DNA from 2 places in the Vibrio sp. Isolate22 genome. Region 2 is predicted to be linked to the other one. Evidence: riboswitches for the same ligand, from Rfam matches in the RefSeq annotation. Region 2 holds a riboswitch; the other holds the start of a gene.
What was found. A riboswitch is a leader RNA that binds a small molecule or an ion and turns the genes downstream of it on or off. The one in region 2 is predicted to bind cyclic di-GMP.
Positions count from the first base shown of each region.

Region 1: linked by a shared signal. The riboswitch ahead of L1D55_RS16800 (TfoX/Sxy family DNA transformation protein) and the one ahead of gbpA (N-acetylglucosamine-binding protein GbpA) in region 2 are both predicted to bind cyclic di-GMP.

Region 1 covers NZ_JAKEUW010000030.1:47,581-51,977, forward strand. Annotated here, with positions in the region: gene L1D55_RS16790 (TVP38/TMEM64 family protein) at 1-322, opposite strand, end outside; gene L1D55_RS16795 (DUF3316 domain-containing protein) at 702-1,061, shown strand; gene L1D55_RS16800 (TfoX/Sxy family DNA transformation protein) at 1,166-1,756, opposite strand; cyclic di-GMP riboswitch class I at 1,884-1,969, opposite strand; gene purR (HTH-type transcriptional repressor PurR) at 2,140-3,144, opposite strand; gene torD (molecular chaperone TorD) at 3,461-4,108, opposite strand; gene torR (two-component system response regulator TorR) at 4,365-4,397, shown strand, end outside.
Region 2 covers NZ_JAKEUW010000002.1:77,925-82,321, reverse strand. Annotated here, with positions in the region: gene cyoE (heme o synthase) at 1-46, shown strand, start outside; gene gbpA (N-acetylglucosamine-binding protein GbpA) at 157-1,623, opposite strand; cyclic di-GMP riboswitch class I at 1,696-1,785, opposite strand; gene L1D55_RS01810 (transcriptional regulator) at 2,108-2,461, shown strand; gene L1D55_RS01805 (DUF3313 domain-containing protein) at 2,558-3,229, shown strand; gene L1D55_RS01800 (DUF3820 family protein) at 3,242-3,457, shown strand; gene aroG (3-deoxy-7-phosphoheptulonate synthase AroG) at 3,770-4,397, shown strand, end outside.

The DNA.
Region 1 (4,397 bases), on a different contig from region 2:
GTAGCAAGTAGCGGCTACTTAAAAAGGCAAGAGTTGCGCCGATCGCACTGGCGAAAGAAACCAAAAGTAAGCTGTTCCAAAATCCAAATAGAGCAGCCCCAAGAAGGGTAACAACCGCTGCTCCTGGAATAGAGAAAGCGGTGATCAATACATACGCGATGAAGTAAGTCGCGGCAGCCACAATAAAGTTACTTTCTATATAGTCGTTTAACACGGCTTGTTGTGCTTTGGCGTTTTCCAGCGTGAGGTATTGACCAAAGTTGATGCCTAATAAAACAATCGTAACGACTAGCACAATACCCAATATCATTTTCTTACTCATTGATACTTCCTCAAATTTTCAATGCATACCATTAGTATAGATAGACAGGCAAAGCATAGATTAACTTTCATTAGATGATAAAAAACTATTTATTTTATGCGATTAGTAGAGTTTGAACGGTTAGCCCAACTGTTTGGCTTTGTGTAAGCGATAGGAATTCGCAGCATAAAGCTGGGAGAAGTATCCAGCGATTAAAAGATTATGAGTTTTTGCTAGAGGATTGTTTTATATAACTTAATCTAAGAGAAATAATTTGTACCACGTAAAAAGTGATAAAAAATTGAAAGAGTTTTGGTCTTGGTTCGTTCTATATACGTAACAATCGAGGCATGAAGATTGTTTTAGATAATTATTCAGGCAGACAACTAAGGAGCTAGCTATGAAATTATTATCAATGATGACGGTTATCGCTACAACAAGCCTTTTCTCTTTCCAAGCTATGGGTTCGGGTGTCTATCATAGAGCCGCTGTAGAATCTAAAATCTTTAAAGGGGATGTAGTTGCGAGCCAATCACAGGCTTACGAATCTGGTAAACAAATCTGGATGGAGATAAACGGCAAGGGTTCCTATGAACTCAGCAAAATCCTACCTCAAGCTTCTGAAAAGGTGGACGTGCGTTCGTTTGAAATCAGAAACGGGAGCATCAAAGTCAAAGAAATCATGAACTCATCTGGAGAGATTAACTTCGTTCCGATGGTCAAAGTCGACTTTAAGTATAATTATCGCCCATCTTTCTAGGATGTTGATAGGGTGCTAAAACAGCAAACTATCTAATGTTACTAATCGAAAAAAAAGCCGCAGAAATGCGGCTTAGTTGTATAAAAAAGGGTGTACTGACAATGTTAATTGACGCGACTGATAAGCTCTTCGCGACGTTGCTGTGGAATAACCGACCAATGCGTGCCATTGATCGCTCCTTCTAATGCCCAAAGCAGTTCAATACTGACAGAGGACGTATGAGATTCCTTGATGGCATTAAATGCGTTTACAGAGCCAGATTCATATAAACGTTCTACGGAATCAATCCCGGCCTTCTTCAACATGCGCTCAGTGGCAAGTCGAAGGTTAGGGAGGTCTTTCAGTCGAGTAGGCTTAGCAGCGGACTGTTCAGCTTTCTCTTCTTTTGCAAAACCCAGAGACGTAGTTGCAAGTTGTAAGATTTTCTCTTGGTCTTGCCACAGGCCTTCTGGTAAAGCGAAGTATTTAGTTACGACAGGGAAACCACGTTTTTTGTAGACGTACGGTTGAAACCCTTGTTGCTCGAACTGTTTTGTTGTGCCTTTGTCTGCTCGTATGTGCAACTGGTCATTAACAACCAGAGCAAACATAGTGTCATCAGCAAAAAGACCGAATCCACCAAACATTGAGCGTGATTTTATTTTTCCTAGGGGCTCAAATAACTTCATTGAGTCCTTTAGTATCGGTTTATCCATGTTATTTATCTCGGTGTATTTGAACTACGCCACCAAATAAGCAGGTCCGAGAGATTAGCAAAATGTTGCAATTACATTGTCAATAAGCCGTAAATTACTAAATTATTAGTAGTTACTGCATTTTGCCATCGGTAACCCCGCTACCATACCAACGAGTGGTTTAGGCCGGAAGCTTTGCGTCTCACCTTTTCAAGTGATTTGCCCTGTGCGTGACTGATTGAATAGAATAAAGTTTTTGTTGAATGAGGCTCACACTTGATATTTCAAAATGTGATATTGCTTCAATTAATGATCTTTATTATATGAAACTAGGTTTATTTTGTCTGCTGATAAAAAAAGCGCCCCCAAAGGTGCGCTTGATGAAAATAAACTCAATTTATCAGTTAATTTAACGTTTTAACTGTACTACGTTCAACAATTTCTGGGTGCATTTCGAAGACACGTTTTTCATGGTCTTTGTCTTTTATGCGCTCAAGCAGAATTTCGAATGCGTTCTTGCCGACACGACGCTTCGGTTGGTGAACGGTGGTCAATGGTGGAGAGAAGTACTCCGCCAATTCGATGTTATCGTAGCCAATGATAGAGATATCTTCTGGGATACGGATGCCTTTTTGCTGTAAGCGACTCATTAAGCCGAGTGCCATCGTATCGTTAAAGCAGAATACTGCCGTAGGGCGCTCTTCCATCTCAACAATTTTGTCTGCCGCAAGTACTGCTGTATCACACTCGAAGTTACCTTCGATGATCATATCGTCACTTGCAGTGATGTTTGCTTCTTCTAGAGCGCGCTTGTAACCAGCGATACGTTCAACACAGGCTGCTTTGTCTAAGTGGCCACTTAAACAAGCAATCTTTGAGTGACCGCGGTCGATTAGGTATTTAGTCGCTAGGTAGCCGCCTTCTTCAGAGTTATCAATGATTTTATCTGCTTGAGAACTCTCTGGGCCCCAATCCATGACTACTTTAGGGATGTCAGCATGACGATCTAACATCTCTCTCAGTTCTTCTGTTAGGTCTGAACACATAACTAAGATGCCATCTACACGTTTCTCTGCAAGCATTCGAATGTAGTCACGTTGCTTCTCATAGATACCACCAGTGTTACACAGGATCAAAGTGTAACCTTGACGGTAGCAGTAGCTCTCAACACCATCGATAACTTCAGAGAAGAATAGGTTTGTTGATTGAGTCACTAGCATGCCGATAGTTCGTGTTGAATTACACTTCAAACTACGAGCAACAGCACTTGGTGCATAGTTTAATTCGTCTACCGCTTTATTTACTTTTTCTTGAGTCGCTTCTGCAACAAAACGTGTTTTGTTGATTACGTGAGAAACGGTTGTGGTTGATACGCCTGCTAAGCGAGCGACATCTTTTATAGTGGCCATGGTTTTATCCTATTAGAAGCTACTTTCCCCAAAGTACGGAGTGAAGTAGCCGTTAAGCTACCTAACTAAGAGCTTAAATTTGTAGGGCTCTTTGGGTACTAAAGTGTTAAAAAACAAAAAACCGCTAGTGAGCGGCTTGTTTTAACACCGAAATGCTCTGAACTTAATAAGCATAGCATTTCGTGAATGTTTCATATTTTATCGTTTGCGGTCACAATTCTAGACTGACTAGAAAATACTCGCAATACAATTCACCCAGAAATCCGGGTGAATTGTCACATTCTACGGAATTTATTTACCTAGTCATCAGTTAACCTTATTCACCAGCTAAATATTGAGCATCTAATTGACAGAAAGCCATTAGCAGAGAAGAGACAGCAGCGTAGAAACCGAATTCATCAACATCGTGACACTTAACGTTGAATTTCGGGATCCAAGTTAATAGCTGTTGCTCGATAAATTGTTGCTGAACTTCGAACGATTTTTCTAGTTCTTCTTCTGATTCTGTTTCATTAGAGCGAATGATTAGGTTTCCTAAGAAGTCGAGTTCGATAGCGATGTGGTCTGCTGGTTCTTTTAGATCTTGGTTAACCACTAGGTTGTGCTTAGCCATGATCTCTTCCATCTTTTTCGCTGGTTTATCGTTTAATAGGCCAGTTTCACCGATGTACATTGAGGCATAAGGAAGGGCGCCATGCTTATCTGTCTTTAGGAAAAGGTCGCAAAAGTCAGCAGACAGTTCTAGTTGTGCATCTTCGCGAGTTTGTAGGCGGTTCAGTGCATCAACCAACTTATCAATAGCAGGCTTTAGAGTTTCATTTTCGCCTAAACCAGTTAAGAAAGAACGAATTTCAACAGAATGGTAGTGGTCAAGTTCGTCTTGAGTGAGCTCTTTGGCGAATAAGCTTGATAGCCACCAGTAAATTTCTGCTCTTTGCTCATTGAACGTTTTCGTATCTTTCATTACATAGATCCTGATTTAGTCTTGTGGTGTCTTTTCGCACACCAAGGCTGATGACGAGGTTATTTGCGAAATGCAAAGTTACTCGTTAGTAGTAATGCCTATATTGAATTGTGCTAGACGACAAATAGCAAGGTTTAAGATTGTCTTGTATCAAAAAAAATCCATGTTTCTGGCATTTATCTTCAGTACCACTAGAATTGTTACTAGTTATGAATAGAATAGTCACCGAAACTATTAAATAAGAAAAGTGGTGTAGATGAGCTATCACGTATTAGTCGTAGAAGATGAT
Region 2 (4,397 bases):
CATGATCTTGTTTGTGGCTTTGTTGGCAGACCATTACCTTCTTTAATACCAGATTTGTAGATGAATACTGAATAAAAAAACGGATGCGCTTGGCATCCGTTTTGTTTTGCTGATTGCTTAGTTTTATTCACATGAAAGTAAATACAGAGCGATCAATTAGTCGACTTTGTACCAAGCATCTTGCCAGTGTGAGCCTACACCAGGTTCGTACTGAGTTGCCGTTGGTGCCCACTGAATACAGTAACCAGAGTATGGGAACTCTTTACACTGATAAACGCTACCATCACTGCTTAGTACTTTTGTACCTTCAGTGTAAGATTCAATGCTTTCAGGGAATACGAAATCGTAATCGCCTGCTGGTGGCGGTGTTTGCTCGTCCATAAGGTGGAAATCAAGCGTGTTTTGGTCAACTAAGTTGCCTTGGTCATCCTTAGTTACAACCACAAGCATGTGGTGGCCAGCTTCAGATTTAGACAGAGTCAATCGAATATCTTCAACTTGTCCGTCTTTAAGTTCAGATTTCTGAGACGCAAGTGCTTCACGGTGGTGGTTGTATACCGTGAGCTCTGCTTGAACGTCGCCCGTTGCCGCTAGAGTAAGATCAAGTTGAGTCGGTTGATTCTCGTCGATAATGTACTCTGACTCTAAACCTGTTACTTCAACTTCATGCTCTGGCTCTGGAGTATCAATCTTGTAGCCGATCTCTACGCTCTTAAAGCCTGAACCTGCTTTTAAGTAAACCGGGTTTGAGCCGTATACAGGAGCGAAATCACCTTGGTCGTTCAATTGACCCGCTTTGATTTGCGTCTGCTCTTGGTTGATCTTTGATGCCAATGCATAAGACCAGTTATTCGCTTTACCTTGTTCATTGTTCTCAATGACTAGCTCTGTGCTGTATGAAGCGTTCTCACCAGATTGGTCAAAGACACGAGTGTAAACGGCATCACCGATGTTTAGGTCGCGAGTTGGGTTGATTTGACCACCTTGGTCCCAATCAGGAATGATCGGGCCATCGCCATCAAATTTCACATCAATAATGTTGTAGAAAGCCATTGCAGTATCACCCACATCCCAAACAGCAAGAATCACTTGGTAGCCTTCACGCTCAGGGACATTACACAAGTGGCTTACTTGCATTGGTGGCTGTTCCATATTGCCTTCGACTACACAGAATGGCGTTAGATCAAAAGAACTGCGAGCCAAAGGCTGGTTTGGATTCCAGTCTGGTTTTGTAATGTAGTATTTCCAATCGTGAGTCACGTGGTTTGCTGTGAATGTCCACTCAAAGTATTGAGAGCCAGATTGGATGGGGCGTTTAACCCAACGGTCTGCTGTTTGCTCGTCTAGCGCAGCCGCTAAAGAAGATTGCGCACTAGCGATTTTTCCATCTGCAGGGCCAACCTCTGGGAAGCCTTCAGGACCTTCGACACTTTGTGGTTCGTATTGGATACCACCACAGTTGGTGTTCTTCTCTTGTGTATCACTCGCAGGGAACTTACACAGCGCTACACGGCTTTCAGCTACGCCATTATTGTATGCCGAGACATAACCGTGACCGAAGCTTGCACCACTAACGCTTAGTAGCGATAGAGCGATGAGTGATTTTTTTGGGAGTTGTTTCATTATTTGTCCTTACTGTATTTGGCCTACAAAAAAGAGAACACTCCGGCACGCATTTGCACTTAAATCCTGTTAAGTGGCAGCTCCGCTATCATAGGCAGAATAATTGTCGACAGACCGGTGGCTTTGCGTCCTATTCTTTCAAATAGTTTGCCAGAAGTGCGTTTAAGCAAGCGAAATGTAGTCAACGCGTTTTATAAATGCGAATGAATAGATTGAAATGTGGAATGCTAATCTCGAACTTTTAATTCTTGTCACAAATTAACTTGCTAAATGTATTCTTTATTTACCTATAAGTGATTGAAATAAATTAAGAAAGTATTTGCTCTAATTATTTTTGTGAATGGTTTTGCCTTATGAGTTTTGTTTTGGATAACAATTGAGCGCATATCAAAACCAAACCTTTGGCTTCCACTAACCGAACCCTGACACGCTATGTATGAAAAACCGGACAATTAATTGGTATGAATTATATAAAGGAGTCAGTATGGAATTCACTGAACAAGATAGAGAAGCGTTATACCAAACGTGGATGTCACAAAAATCACGAATGCGAATCACACAAATGGAGTTTTCAAAGAAGCTTGGAATGAGTCAGCTTGATTTCTCAAACGTGCTGCGAGGGGAGTCGCCGCTAACTATGTCATTTGTGAGCCATTTCTGTCGCCTACTTCATTTGGAGCCGAGAAACGTATTCCCGTCACTTAAAGAAGGAAATGACTCTGGTCCTAAAGTGGTCTATTTGAAAAGTAGAATGAGTGTGGATGGAGAGATCCAAAATGCTTACATCGAAGGAAATCAAGTGATCGTAGAGTATGCTCACACTGTTCAACACAACTAATTTTAGAGTTAGCTCTGAGTTATAGCCCCTTTTTCTACAAACTTTTCACATATGGTATAGCATACTTGGGTGTTTTTCTTCCAATCTAAGTGCGCTATGAATCCTCTAAAACTATTTTTGCTTGTCGCAACCAGCATCTTTTTGTTTGGTTGTGCAGGCGGCCCAATCAAGACTGCTACCAAATTCACCACTTATGAAGATTTTCAGCCTGGCCCTGACGGGGGAGTTGACCTCGTTTGGGCAAGAATAGGGCTGCGTGACGCCGATCGCTTGAAGAATAAGTTGGATGATTATGATTCTGTCGTCATTGACCAAATTTTTGTGCTCGCCGAAGAAGGCTCGTTAGATCAAGAAGAAATTCAGGAACTTACTGACCACATGGTGAGTCGTTTAGAGGAGAAAATATCGCCTCATAAAGTGATCGTTGGTGAGCCGACGGGCAAAACGTTACGCCTAAGTATCGCATTGAGTAACGTTGAAACGCCAAATCCTATTTTAGCCGTTACCAGTAGTGTCTTACCGTTTGGGCTTGCCATGTCGACCATCTCCAAAGTTGCGACAGGAGAGCACACCAATGTTGGTAGTGCGAGTGTCGAGCTGCTGGTGAGTGACGCTCAAGATGGCACACCACTGTTCGCAGCGATCGATCGTGAAGCCGGAAATAAGGACTTTTCGACTATGATCGATTCACTTGATGATGCCAAAGATGCAATCAACTATTGGGTTGAACGTTTAGGTGATACTCTACAGAACATCGATGACGCATAGAAAGACCGAACAATGCTAGAGAAAGAGAATCTGATTAAGTTGGCTCGAATGCAGATGCCATTTGGAAAGTACGCCGGCCGTACACTGATTGACTTACCTGAAGAATATTTGTTGTGGTTCGACAAGAAAGGGTTCCCAAACGGTGAGCTAGGTGACTTGCTCAAACTGTGCCTAGCGTTAAAAATAGAAGGGCTCGACAGTGTCGTCAAGCCATTGAAAAGAATGTAATTAATTATAAAGCTCACGTTAACAGCGTGGGCTTTTTTGTTTCTGTTGATAGAACAGTTTCGTTGAGAAGTGATGGGTGAAAAAACATTCAACGTTACCCGATTGAAATTGCGCAATCGATAGCATGTAAATAAAGTTATACAGGGTGTTTTAAATATAAAACACAAAAAAAATTGCGTTCTTTTTAAATTAGTGATTGAAACTGGCGTTTTTACTAGTTAAGTTACAGGGAACAAGAAGATATGTGCTGATGGAAAGTTACGTGAGATAACGTACATTCAGCTCAAGGATAGATATAGGAAGAAGTAAGCAATGTTCCAGACTGATGATGTAAGAATTAACAAAGTAAAAGAGTTATTACCCCCTGTTGCTGTTTTAGAAAAGTTTCCAGCAACAGAAGTTGCTTCTTCTACAACCTTTGAAAGCCGTAAAGCAATTCACAACATTCTAGAAGACAAAGATGACCGCCTATTGGTTATCGTTGGTCCATGTTCTATTCATGATCCAGAAGCCGCTCTTGAATACGGTAAGCGTTTGAAAGTTCTGCGTGACGAACTAGGCGATAAGCTTGAAATCGTAATGCGTGTTTACTTTGAAAAACCACGTACTACCGTTGGCTGGAAAGGCCTGATCAATGACCCGTACATGGATGACACGTTCAAGCTAAACGATGGTCTACGTCTTGGACGTAAGCTATTGCTTGATCTAACAGACATGGGTATGCCGACGGCAAGTGAATTCCTAGACATGATCACGCCTCAATACGTAGCAGACTTAATTAGCTGGGGTGCAATTGGCGCACGTACTACGGAATCTCAAGTTCACCGTGAGCTAGCTTCTGGTCTTTCATGCCCTGTTGGTTTCAAGAATGGTACTGATGGCAACATCAAGATCGCAACAGACGCAATCCGCTCTGCAAGTGCTTCTCACCACTTCTTGT